DNA from 3 places in the Micromonospora sp. WMMB482 genome. Region 3 is predicted to be linked to each of the others. Evidence: riboswitches for the same ligand, from Rfam matches in the RefSeq annotation. Region 3 holds a riboswitch; each other region holds the start of a gene.
The links. Region 3 has a riboswitch for cobalamin ahead of KSK32_RS24525 (ribonucleoside-diphosphate reductase subunit alpha). Riboswitches for the same ligand answer to the same signal wherever they lie in the genome.
Positions count from the first base shown of each region.

Region 1: another riboswitch for cobalamin. It lies ahead of KSK32_RS23975 (class I SAM-dependent methyltransferase); the one in region 3 lies ahead of KSK32_RS24525 (ribonucleoside-diphosphate reductase subunit alpha).
Region 2: another riboswitch for cobalamin. It lies ahead of metE (5-methyltetrahydropteroyltriglutamate--homocysteine S-methyltransferase); the one in region 3 lies ahead of KSK32_RS24525 (ribonucleoside-diphosphate reductase subunit alpha).

Region 1 is NZ_JAHOPD010000020.1:4,842,514-4,846,754, reverse strand. Features, by position in the region: gene aceA (isocitrate lyase) at 1-294, shown strand, start outside; gene aceB (malate synthase A) at 291-1,898, shown strand; cobalamin riboswitch at 1,984-2,204, shown strand; gene KSK32_RS23975 (class I SAM-dependent methyltransferase) at 2,333-3,076, shown strand; gene meaB (methylmalonyl Co-A mutase-associated GTPase MeaB) at 3,003-4,073, opposite strand.
Region 2 is NZ_JAHOPD010000020.1:4,835,741-4,839,981, forward strand. Features, by position in the region: gene metE (5-methyltetrahydropteroyltriglutamate--homocysteine S-methyltransferase) at 1-2,133, opposite strand, end outside; cobalamin riboswitch at 2,250-2,442, opposite strand; gene KSK32_RS23960 (methylmalonyl-CoA mutase family protein) at 2,619-4,241, shown strand, end outside.
Region 3 is NZ_JAHOPD010000020.1:4,973,811-4,978,051, forward strand. Features, by position in the region: gene KSK32_RS24525 (ribonucleoside-diphosphate reductase subunit alpha) at 1-1,960, opposite strand, end outside; cobalamin riboswitch at 2,075-2,291, opposite strand; gene KSK32_RS24530 (PrsW family intramembrane metalloprotease) at 2,411-3,214, shown strand; gene KSK32_RS24535 (LysE family translocator) at 3,286-3,909, opposite strand; gene KSK32_RS24540 (acyl-CoA thioesterase) at 3,913-4,241, opposite strand, start outside.

The DNA.
Region 1 (4,241 bases), 130 kb from region 3:
TTCCAGCGGGAGCTGGGCCACATGGGATACAAGTTCCAGTTCATCACCCTGGCCGGTTTCCACGCGCTCAACCACTCGATGTTCGATCTGGCCAGCGGCTACGCCACCGAGGGCATGTCCGCGTACGTCGCGTTGCAGGAGCGGGAGTTCGCCGCCGAGGCGGCCGGTTACACAGCGGTCAAGCACCAGCGGGAGGTCGGCACCGGCTACTTCGACCTGATCAGCACCGTGCTCAACCCGGCGGCCGAGACCACTGCGCTGCGCGGCTCCACCGAGGAGGAGCAGTTCGCATGAGACACCAGATCATCGGTCCGGTGGCCGAACGGTTCGACGAGGTCCTCACCCCCGGGGCGCTGGAGTTCCTGGTGGCGCTGGACAGCGAGTTCGCCGCCCGCCGCGTGGCCCTGCTGGACACCCGCCGCGCCCGGCGCGACCGGTACGCGACCGGTCAACTGCCCGACTTCCTGCCGGAGACCGCCGCGATCCGCGCCGATCCCACCTGGCGGGTCGCGCCACCCGCGCCCGGTCTGCTCGACCGGCGGGTCGAGATCACCGGGCCCACCGACCGCAAGATGACTGTCAACGCGCTCAACTCGGGGGCGCAGGTGTGGCTCGCCGACTTCGAGGACGCCACGGCCCCCACCTGGCACAACGTCGTCTCCGGACAGCTCAACCTGATCGACGCGCTGGACCGGCGGATCGACTTCACCGACGCGCGCGGCAAGCGGTACGCCCTCGGCGACGACCTGGCCACGATCGTGGTCCGGCCGCGCGGCTGGCACCTGGTGGAGAAGGGCGTCGTGGTGGACGGGCGCCCGATCTCCGCCAGCCTCTTCGACTTCGGCCTGTACCTGTTCCACTGCGCCCGCCGGCAGCTCGACATCGGCGCCGGCCCCTACTTCTACCTGCCGAAGCTGGAGGGCCACCGCGAGGCGCGGCTGTGGAACGACGTGTTCGTCTTCGCCCAGCGGTACCTCGACCTGCCCCAGGGCACCATCCGGGCCACCACGCTGATCGAGACGATCACGGCCGCGTTCGAGATGGAGGAGATCCTCTACGAGCTGCGGGAGCACTCGGCAGGGCTCAACGCCGGGCGCTGGGACTACATCTTCAGCATCATCAAGAACTTCGGGCAGTGGCCGGACTTCGTCCTGCCGGACCGCTCCGAGGTCACCATGACGGTGCCGTTCATGCGCGCGTACACCGAACTGCTGGTCGCGACCTGCCACCGGCGCGGCGCGCACGCGATCGGCGGGATGGCCGCGGTCATCCCCAGCCGCGACGCCGAGGTCAACGAGACGGCGCTACGCCGGGTGCGCGCGGACAAGCGGCGGGAGGCAGGCGACGGATTCGACGGCTCCTGGGTCGCGCACCCGGGCCTGGTCGACGTGTGCCGGGATGAGTTCGACGCGGTGCTGGGCGACCGCCCGAACCAGCTCGACCGGCTTCGCGACGACGTCGACGTCACCGCCACCGACCTGCTCGCCGTCGACAAGACCCCGGGCCAGGTCACCGCCGCCGGGCTGCAGTCCGACATCGCGGTCGCGCTGCGCTACGTCGACGCCTGGCTCGCCGGCACCGGCGCGGTGGCGCTGTGGAACCTGATGGAGGACGCGGCGACCGCCGAGATCGCCCGCTGCCAGGTCTGGCAGTGGCTGCACCACCGCACCCCGTTGGCCGGCGGCGGCTGCGTCACCGAGGACCTCGTCCGGTCGGTCCTCGCCGAGGAACTGGCCGCGCTGACCGCCGGCCGCGGCGACGCCGACCGCGAGCGCGCCGGACAGGCGGCGCGGATCGTCGAGGACACCGCGCTCGGCGAGGACCTGCCGGCGTTCTTCACCACCGGCGCGTACGCCCGGCACCTCGCACCGCGGGGACAGGTGGCGACGGCCGGCTGACCGGCGGGACGCCGCGGCCGGGAGGGATGTGACAGAGCCCTCCCGGCCGTGCCACAGCCCGCCGGTCCCGTCACCGGGGTGCCCTACGATGGCCCACGGTGCTGGTTCGCGCGGGCTTTGACGGTCCGGGCGTCGCAAGAGGGAATCCGGTGCGAATCCGGAACTGCCCCGCAGCGGTGAGTGGGAACGACCGCCGTCACACGCACTGGACGCCCTCGGCGCCCGGGAAGCGACGGCCACTAGGAGATCGGCACTGTCCGATCACGCCCGCGAGTCCGAAGACCTGCCTGCACCGCGTGCGTGACCACGCACGCCGCCGACGGCCTCGCGGGAGGGCCAGGGCGAGGCGGGCGACCAGTCACCCGACCCTGCCGTCACCTTTCCCCGGACCGCCGGTGAGCCGTACCGGACCTCGAGGGAAGGATCCCAGGCAGATGACGTTCTCGACCGCGCCCGGCTACGGGTTCGCCGATGCCTGGCATGCGGTGGCCGGCGGCGAGCCGGAGTACACCGGCCCGCTCGACCCGGACGTGTCACGAATGCTGGCCTCCTACATCGGCCCGGGTGAGACCGTGCTCGACATCGCCGCCGACGATTTCGCGGCGGTGGCCGCCCGGGCCGGCGCCCACGTCACGGTCGTCGACCCGTCGCCGGGACGCCTCGCCCGGGTGGCGGACGACGCCCGGCGCTACGGCGTCACAGTCGAAACGGTACGCGCGCTCTGGCCGCACACGGCACTCCCGCACCACGACGTGGTGGTGAGCGTCGGGACGCTGCGCCGGCACCACGACCTGCCGGCCGCGTTGCGCGCCATGGTGCTGCACGCCGGCCGGTTGCTGCTCTGTGCCGACGAGGCCGGCGCCCCCGCGCCGCACGAGCAGGTCCTGACGGCGCTGCTCGGCGCGCCGGTGACCCGGCCGGTGCCACGGCACCTGCTCATCGCCGGAACGCTCGCCGAACTGGGCCTGACCGCCGACGTGCGGACGGTGACCGCGGTCCGCGGCGTCACCGGGGCCGACGAGGCCGAACTGGCCGCGCGGGTGGCCGGGCGGACGCTGCCCGGGCCACTGGCCGCGCGACTGCTGGACCTGCTCGCGCCGATGCTCAGCCGGACTCCGTCCGGCCACTGGCAGTACCGCTACCCGGCGCAGCTGGGTCTGGTGGTGTGCCCGGTGTGACGGCCGGGTCGGCGAAACCGGCCAGCAACCGCTCGGCGGCGAGAGCCGGGGTGAGCGTGCCGGCAAGGACGTCTCGCTCGACCTGCGGGGTGAGGGCCCGCACGGTGGGATGGGCGCGGAGGCGGTCGAGCAGTTCGGCGCGCACCGTCGCCCAGACCCAGCCGAGCTGCTGTCGTCGGCGCCGCTCGGCCAGCTCGCCGGAGGCGGCCAGTATGTCCTGGTGGTGGCGGATCTGCTGCCACACCTCGTCGAGGCCGGTCTCCTCAAGGGCGCTGCACGTGACCACGGGGGTCTGCCAGCCGCCCTCCGGATGCAGCAGGCGAAGCGCGCCGGCCAGTTCCCGGGCGGCCCGGCGGGCGTCGGTCGCGTGCGGTCCGTCGGCCTTGTTGACCGCGATCACGTCGGCGAGTTCCAGCACGCCCTTCTTGATCCCCTGCAGTTGGTCGCCGGTGCGGGCCAGGGTGAGCAGCAGGAACGAGTCGACCATCTCGGCGACAGTGGTCTCGGACTGGCCGACGCCGACGGTCTCGACCAGAACCACGTCGTAGCCGGCGGCCTCCACCACCACGATCGCCTCCCGGGTGGCCTTCGCGACGCCGCCGAGCGTCCCGGCCGTCGGCGAGGGCCGCACGAACGCGGCCGGGTCGACGGCGAGGCGGGCCATGCGGGTCTTGTCGCCGAGGATGCTCCCGCCGGTGCGGGTGGACGACGGGTCGACCGCGAGCACCGCCACCCGGTGCCCGTCGCCGGTCAGGCGGCAGCCGAGCGCGTCGACGAACGTGGACTTGCCGACTCCGGGCACCCCGGTGATGCCGACGCGACGGGCGCCACCGGCGTGCGGGGTGAGCGCTGCCAGCAGCCGCTGGGCCGACGCCCGATGATCGGGCCGGGTGGACTCGACCAGAGTGATGGCCCGGGCGATCCACGCCCGGGAGCCCGCGCGCACCCCGTCGACGTACGCCTGCACCGGCGGGGTGCGCATCGCGGCGCCGCTCACGCCGAACTTCCCTTCGTGCGCGACTGCGGGGCTCGCAACACCGGCTCACTCCTCGCGCTCACGCCGAACTTCCCTTGGTGCGCGACTGCGGGGCTCGCAACACCGGCTCACTCCTCGCGCTCACGCCGAACTTCCCTTGGTGCGCGACTGCGGGGCTCGCAACACCGG
Region 2 (4,241 bases), 140 kb from region 3:
CCGGCGGGCGGGGACCGCGGCGACGGCGCGGCGCAGCGCGTCGACGACCTCGTCGTGGGGCGGTACGCGGGGGGAGTGGATGTCCCAGACGCCGGGTCCGACACCGCGCCGGTACCCGATCGCGGCGAGGTCGTCGAGGATCTCCATCTTGGAGCGTGACGCCTCGATGCTGGTCACGTCGGCGTCGAGGGCGTCGATGGCGGTGATGACCTCGCCGAACTCGGAGTAGCAGAGGTGGGTGTGGATCTGGGTGTCGTCGGAGACGCCGCTGGTGGCCAGCCGGAACGCGCCGACCGCCCAGTCGAGGTAGGTCTGCTGCTGGTCGCGGCGTAACGGCAGGGTCTCCCTTAGCGCGGGTTCGTCGACCTGGATGACGCGGATACCGGCGGTCTCCAGGTCGCGGCACTCGTCGCGCAGGGCGAGGGCGACCTGGTCGGCGGTGTCGGCGAGTGGCTGGTCGTCGCGGACGAAGGACCAGGCGAGGATGGTGACCGGGCCGGTGAGCATGCCTTTGACGGGTTTGCCGGTCAGCGACTGGGCGTAGGTGGACCAGGCGACGGTCATGGGTGCCCGGCGGGCCACGTCACCGAAGATGACGGGCGGGCGCACGCATCTGGTGCCGTAGGACTGCACCCAGCCGTGGTCCGTGGCGGCGAACCCGTCGAGCTGCTCGCCGAAGTACTGGACCATGTCGTTGCGTTCCGGCTCGCCGTGCACGAGCACGTCCAGGCCCAGGTCCTCCTGCAGCCGGATGACGTGGGCGACCTCGGTGCGCATCCGATCGGTGTAGCCGGCGTCGTCGAGGGTGCCGGCCCGGTGCGCGGCGCGTGCCGCGCGCAGCTCGGCGGTCTGGGGGAACGAGCCGATCGTGGTGGTGGGCAGGTCGGGCAGGCCGAGGCGGCGCTGCTGGCGGTCGGCGCGCTGGGCGTAGTCGCCGCGTTGCCGGTCGTCGGGGCGTAGCGCGGTGAGGCGTCCGCGGATGTCGTCGTGGCGCCACGACGCCGGTGCGGCCGGCAGCGGCGCGGGCAGGGTCGTCGTGCCGTCGCGCAGCGCGCGGCCGAGCAGGACCACCTCGTCGACCTTCTGGCGGGCGAACGCCAGCCGGCCGGCCAGCCGCGGGTCCAGGCGGGTCTCGGCGGCCAGGTCCACGGGTACGTGCAGCAGCGAGCAGGACGTGGACACCGAGACGTGGTCGGCCAGCGCGGCGACGGTGGCCCCGGCGGCGATGGCGGCGCGTAGATCCGTACGCCAGACGTTGCGGCCGTCGACCAGCCCGGCGACGATAGTCTTCCCGCCCAGCGGGCCGGCGGCGGCGAGCCGGTCCAGGTTCTCCCGCCCGGCGACCAGGTCGACGCCGACTGCCTCGACCGGGGTGTCGAGCAGCGCGGGCAGGGCGTCGCCCAGGTGGCCGAAGTAGCTGGCGACGAAGATCCGCGGCCGGTCCGCCAGGTCGCCGAGGCGGCGGTAGGCGCGGCGGAGGCCGTCGATCTCGGCCGGGGAGCGGTCGGCGACGTAGGCGGGCTCGTCGAGTTGCACCCACGGCACGCCGGCTCCGGCGAGCGCGGTGAGGATCTCCGCGTAGGTGTCGACGAGGTCGTCGAGGCGGGCGAACGGGTCGGCGCCCTTGGCCAGCAGCAGGAACGTGGCCGGCCCCACCAGCACCGGGCGGGTGGTGATACCCAGGTTCCGGGCCTCGGTGTACTCGCTGAGCGCCTTGGCGGGGTGGGCGGTGAAGGCGGTGTCGGCGTCGATCTCCGGGACCAGGTAGTGGTAGTTGGTGTCGAACCACTTGGTCAGCTCCAGCGCCGGTTCGGCGTCGACGCCGCGGGCCATGGCGAAGTAGGTGTCGAGTTCGTCGAGGCCGAGGCGGGTGAACCGCTGCGGGATCGCACCGAGGGCGACGGCGGTGTCGAGCATGTGGTCGTAGTAGGAGAAGGTGTTGGACGGGATGGCGTCCAGGCGCGCGTCGCGCAGCGTCCGCCACACCTGCGCCCGCAGCCCGGCGGCGGTCTCGTGCAGGGTGGCGGCGTCCAGCGCGCCGGCCCAGTAGGCCTCGACCGCCTTCTTCAGCTCGCGGTGCGCGCCGATGCGGGGGTAGCCGAGTACGGTGCTCTGCCCGAATGAGGTTGTCACTGTGGTCCTTCCCTCGAGGTGCCTGGCGGCCACGCGGGAAAGGGAAGGCGGGGTACGGCTGTCGCGTACCGGCTTTCCGCCCTGGCCCTCCCGAGAGGCCGCCGACGGCGCGCACCGGCGGTACGCGCAGTGCGGGCAGGTCTTCGGACTCGCGGGCATGACACCAGGTCGCCTACTGGCCGTCGCTTCCCGGACCTCGCGGTCCAGTGCTTCGTTGACGGCGGTCGTTCCCACTCACCGCTGCGGGGCAGTCCCGGTCTCCCACCGGGTTCCCTCTTACGGCGCCTCACCCGCGCGGCGGGAGAGGCACACCAGCACCGCCCAGGATCGTACGACGCCGATTCGCGGCACGCGGGGTGATGTCCGAGGCGCGGGACGCGGGCCGGAACAACCATGGTCGCCGATCGACGGACGCTGCCCCGGCAGCGCAGTTGATGTCGTCACATCCCGGTCCGGTCCGAGCCGGCGGCCTTTACCATCCCGGCATGACGGTGCCGTCAGAGACGTTATCCCTCGCCGCCGATTTCCCGGCCGCTGGGCGTGAGCAGTGGCAGCGACTCGCCCTGGGGGTGCTGCGCAGGTCCGGGCTCGCGGGCGAGGACACCCCGCTGGACGCGGTCGAGGAGTTGCTGGCTCACCAAGGCTACGACGACGTCACGCTCGCGCCGCTGTACACCGCCGACGATCCGACGCCGACGCCCGCGCCGCCGGGGCTGTTCCCGTATACCCGGGGTGCGCGGGCGGCCGGCGCGGTGCCGGCGGGGTGGGACATCCGGCAGCGGCACGCCGACCCGGACCCGAAGGTCACCGCCGAGGCGGTCGGCGCGGACCTGGAGAACGGGGCCACGTCGCTGTGGCTGGTGCTCGGCGAGGACGGCGTACCGGCGGCCGGGTTGCCGGGCGTGCTGGAGAACGTCTACCTGGATCTGGCCGGGATCGTGCTCGACGCCGGCGCCGCCGCGGTCGACGCGGTGCCGGCGTGGTTCGCGCTGCTCACCGAGCGGCAGGTGCCACCGGCGAAGGTGCGGGGGAACCTCGGTGTGGATCCGCTCGGATGGCGGGCGCGCACCGGACGGCGGTGGGAGGGGCCGGCGGACGAGTGGGCCCGCCGCTGCGCCGAGGGTTTCCCGGGACTGCGGTCGATGACGGTCGATGCGACGGTGTTCCACGACGCGGGCGCCTCGGACGCGCAGGAACTCGGCTGCGCGGTCGCCGCCGGCGTGGCGTACCTGCGGGACCTCACGGCCGCCGGGTTGAGCGTGCCGGCCGCGTTCGGGCAGCTGGAGTTCCGGTACTCGGCGACCGCGGACCAGTTCGCCACGATCGCGAAGTTGCGGGCGGGCCGCCGGCTGTGGGCGCGGGTGGCGCAGGTGTGCGGGGTGCCGGAGCACGGTGCGCAACGTCAGCACGCGGTCACGTCCACCGCGATGATGACCGCCCGCGATCCGTGGGTGAACATGCTGCGTACCACGCTGGCCTGTTTCGCCGCCGGTGTGGGCGGCGCGGAGGCGGTGACCGTGCAGCCGTTCGACCACTGCCTGGGACTGCCGGACGGTTTCGCCAGGCGGATCGCCCGCAACACCCAGTCGCTGCTGCTGGAGGAGGCGAACGTGGGCCGGGTGGTCGACCCGTCGGGCGGCTCGTGGTTCGTCGAGCGGTACACCGAGGATCTGGCCCGGGCGGCGTGGGCGTGGTTCACCGAGATCGAGCGTGCCGGTGGGATGGCGGCGGCGCTGGACGGCGGCCTGGTCGCGGACCGGTTGGCCGAGACCTGGCAGCGGCGTGCCGACAACCTGGCGCACCGCCGGGATCCACTGACCGGGGCCAGCGAGTTCCCGCACCTCGGGGAGCGGTTGCCGGCCCGTCCGCCCGCACCGGCGCCGCCGGGTGGCGGGTTGCCCCGGCGCCGGTACGCGCAGGCGTACGAGACGTTGCGGGACCGCGCCGACGCCCACGCAGCGGCCACCGGCGCCCGGCCCACGGTCTTCCTGGCCACCCTCGGCCCGGCGGCGGCGCACAACGCCCGCGCCGGGTTCGCCGCGAACCTCTTCGCCGCCGGCGGGATCGACACGGCGCGACCACCGGTCGGGGACGACGACCCGGCGCGG
Region 3 (4,241 bases):
GGTACGTGTTGACCTGGAGGAACTCCCCGGACATGGTCTCGCGCTTGAACAGGTTGGACACCTGCGGCTCCACGCACTCGTAGCAGCCGGCGATGGACGCGATGGTGGCGGTCGGCGCGATCGCCACCAGCAGCGAGTTGCGCAGCCCGTGCTCGCCGATGCGCAGCCGCAGCGCCGCCCACCGGTCGACCTGGGTGAGGTCCGCGCCCCACAGGTCCGGGTGCAGGTCACCCTTGGCGGCCCGGGTCTGCGGGTACGCCGGATGCGGGCCGAACTGCTCGGCCAGCCCGGCGGAGGTCTCCAGCGCGGTCAGCAGGATCTCCTCCTGCACGCGGGTGGACAGCTCCTTGGCCTGCGCCGAGTCGAACGGCAGGCGCAGCGTGAAGAAGGCGTCCTGCAACCCCATCAGGCCGAGCCCGACCGGCCGCCAGCGCGGGTTCGACGCCGCCGCCTGCTCGGCCGGGTAGTAGTTGATGTCGATCACCCGGTCGAGGAAGACCACTGCCGTGCGGACCGTCGCGCGCAGCCGCTCCCAGTCCACCCCGTCGGCGGTGACGTGGGCGCCGAGGTTCACCGAGCCGAGGCTGCACACGGCGGTCTCGGCGTCGTCGTTGACCTCCAGGATCTCGGTGCACAGGTTGGACAGGTGGATGACGTTGCCCGGCTCACCGGTCTGGTTGGACAACCGGTTCGACGCGTCCTTGAACGTCATCCAGCCGTTGCCGGTCTGCGCGAGCGTGCGCATCATCCGCCCGTACAGGTCCCGGGCCCGCACCGTGCGGACCGCCTTCTTCTCGGCGGCCCGGTACGCGGAGTCGAACGCCTCGCCGTACAGGTCGGGCAGCTCCGGGGCGTCCGACGGGTCGACCAGCGACCACTCGCCGTCGGCCTCGACCCGGCGCATGAACTCGTCCGGGATCCAGTTGGCCAGGTTGAGGTTGTGCGTACGCCGGGACTCCTCGCCGGTGTTGTCCCGCAGCTCCAGGAACTCCTCCACGTCCGGGTGCCACGGCTCCAGGTAGACGCAGGCCGCACCCTTGCGCCGGCCGCCCTGGTTGACCGCGGCCACCCCGGCGTCGAGCGTCTTGAGGAACGGCACGATGCCGTTGGACCGGCCGTTCGTGCCCCGGATCAGCGCGCCCCGGCCGCGCACCCGCGACCAGGAGATGCCGATGCCGCCGGAGAACTTCGACAGCTTCGCCACCTGGTGGTACCGCTCGTAGATCGAGTCCAGCTCGTCGCGCGGCGAATCGACCAGGAAGCACGACGACATCTGGGTGTGCCGGGTGCCGGAGTTGAACAGCGTGGGGGAGCTGGGCAGGTAGGCCAGGGCGGACATCAGCCGGTAGAAGCCGACCGCCTCGCCCGGGGTGCGGGACAGCCCGCAGGCCACCCGCAGCAGCCAGTACTGCGGCGTCTCCACCACCAGCCGGGACTCCGGGTGCCGCAGCAGGTAGCGGTCCGCCACCGTGCGCAGTCCGAAGTACTCGAACCGCAGGTCGCCGTCCGGGTCCACGGCGTCGTCCAGCTTGCGGGCGTGCCGGGCCACGAACGCCGCCGTCTCGTCGCCGATCAGCCCCAGCCCGTGCGCGTACGCGATCGACTGGCTGAAGCTCGCCACGCCCTGACCGCGGACCTCCTTGTCCACGTACGCGGCCAGCAGCCGCGCCGCCAGCTTCGAGTACTGCGGCTCCTCGCCGATCAGCTCCGCCGCGGTCTGGATCGACAACCGGTCCAGCTCGGCGGTGGTCGCCCCGTCGTAGAGCCCGCTTATCGTCTTGGTGGCCACCCGCAGCGGGTCCACCTCGTCCAGGTCGGCGACCCAGCGCTCCACCGCCCGGACGATCTTGTTGACGTCCACCGGCTCGGTGTCGCCGTCGCGCTTGCGTACCCGCATCGCCGGCCGGCGGACCTCGGACCCGCCGGTGCCGGACGGGGGACTCTCCTGTACGACAGTCATGACCTCTCCTCGCTGTCACCGTCTGGAGACGGCGGGAGACGCCAACGGGCGCGGCGCACGGCCGGCCCGGCTGCTGGCGTCGGTCGTCCCGCGCGACCTCCGACCGCCGTACGCGGAGGCGTACGGCGCGCTGGCAGGTCTTCGGACTCGCGGGCCCGACCGGGGTCGCCGGTCGCCTACCGGCCGTCGCTTCCCAGGCCGGTGGCCCAGTGCTGTTGACGGCTGTCGTTCCCACTCACCGCTGCGGGGCAGTCCCGGACTTCCACCGGGTTCCCTCTTGCCTCGGCCCCGCCCCGAAGGGCTCGGCCGAACCAGCTGCGGCACCACCATATATGGCGGTGAGGGCTCCCGTGCAACACCAGATGTCGTGTCGGCGTGTCGGATTGATCTCACCGTCCACAGTGCCCACCCCGATTCGGGCGCGGCGCGGCGGGCGCGATACTCGGCGGTATGGGGAATACCGGGCGCCGCTGGGCGTGGGTGGCGGTCCTGCTCGTCGGCGTCGGGCTCCACCTGCTGGTGCTGGAGACACTCGCCGGCACCGGGACCGTCACGTTCGTACCGGCGCTGATCGTGCTCGGCGCGTCCGTCGCGCCCGCCACGTTCCTGACCTTCGCCCAGGGGAGGCCGGCGCGCCGCCCGGTCCCCGGCTCCGTCGTCGGCGTCGCCGCGCTGCTCGGCGGCGTGATCGGCGTGGTCGCCGCCGGCTGGCTGGAGTACGGCACACTGCACCGCCTCGGCGTCCTGCCGATGGCGCTCGTCGGGCTGGCCGAGGAGACCGCCAAGCTGATCGTGCCGGCCGGCATCCTGCTGCTGTGGCGGCGGCACCCGTCCCCGGCGCAGGGGCTGGTGATCGGCGTGGCCTCCGGCGCCGGGTTCGCCGCGCTGGAGACCATGGGCTACGCGTTCGCCGCGTTCGTCGGGTCGCAGGGCAGTCTCGGCGCGGTCGAGCAGACGCTGCTGGTACGCGGTCTCACCGCGCCTGCCGCGCACCTGGCCTGGACCGGGCTGACCGCCGCCGCGTTGTTCACGTTCGCCGCCGCCCCCGGCGGCCGGAAGCTGGCGGCGTTCCTGCTCACCTTCGCCGCCGCCGTCACGCTGCACACCTGCTGGGACACGTTCGGCACCCAGCCCGCGTACGTGTTCATCGGCGGCGTGTCGCTGGGCTGGGTGCTGCTGCGCCTGCACCTGGACCGAGAGCGGCCGGCCCTGCCCGGCACGCCGGCGGAGTCGCCGCTGGAGACGGCGTCATGATCATCGCCAGTTCGCCGAGGTGGCGGGGTCGGAGCACCTCTGATGCCGCCACCTCGGCGTGACGGAGTCGATCAGCCGGCGGCCAGCCGCACGCCGAGCGCCACGAAGGCGACCGCGCAGAGCCGGTCGACGCGCCGCGACCAGCGGCTGTCGCCCCACCGGCTGGCGAACCGCCCGGCGCCCACGCCGAGCGCCAGGTCCACGGCGAGCTGCACCGCGACGAACAGCACGCCGAGCAGCACCAGTTGCGCCGCCACCGGGCCCGCCTCGGGCCGGACGAACTGCGGCAGGAACGCCACACTGAACAGGATCATCTTCGGGTTGAGCAGGTTCGTCAGCAGCCCGCGCCGGAACGCCCGACCGGCGCCGCCGTCCGGCCGGTCCGCACGCGCGCCGGGCCGGCCCGTGCCGCGCAGCGCCCGCAGGCCCAGCACGATCAGGTACGCCGCACCGGCCCACCGGATCGCGGTGAACAGCACCGGAGACGCGGCGATGACGGTGGCGAGCCCGGCCACCACGGCGGCGACGTGCACCGCCTCCCCGGCGGCGACCCCGAGCGCGGCCACCGCGCCCGCCCGCGGGCCGTACCGGGTGGCGTTGGCGAGCACGAACATCATGTCCGGCCCCGGGGTGAGCATGAGCACCACGATGGCGGCCAGATAGCCGGCGAGCGTGGCCGCTGAGAGTCCGAGCACCGCTCAGCCCTCCCCGGCGCCGTCGAGCAGCGCCCGCCGCAGCGCCAGCCGGTGCTCGCGCCGGATCTGCGCCTCCCGGTAGCGCCGCCGGTCGCCCTCGGTCTCGGTGTGCAGCGGCGGCACCGGCCGGGGCTGCCCCTCGTCGTCCACCGCCACCATCACCAGATGCGCGGTGGCCACGTCCACCGGCGGCACCGCGCGGTCCCACCGGTCCGCGCTGACCTTGACCGCCACCTCCATCGAGCTGCGGCCGGCCCAGGTGATCCGGGCGTCCACGTGCACCACGTCCCCGACGCGTACCGCACGCAGAAACGCGGTCTCGTCGATGGCGG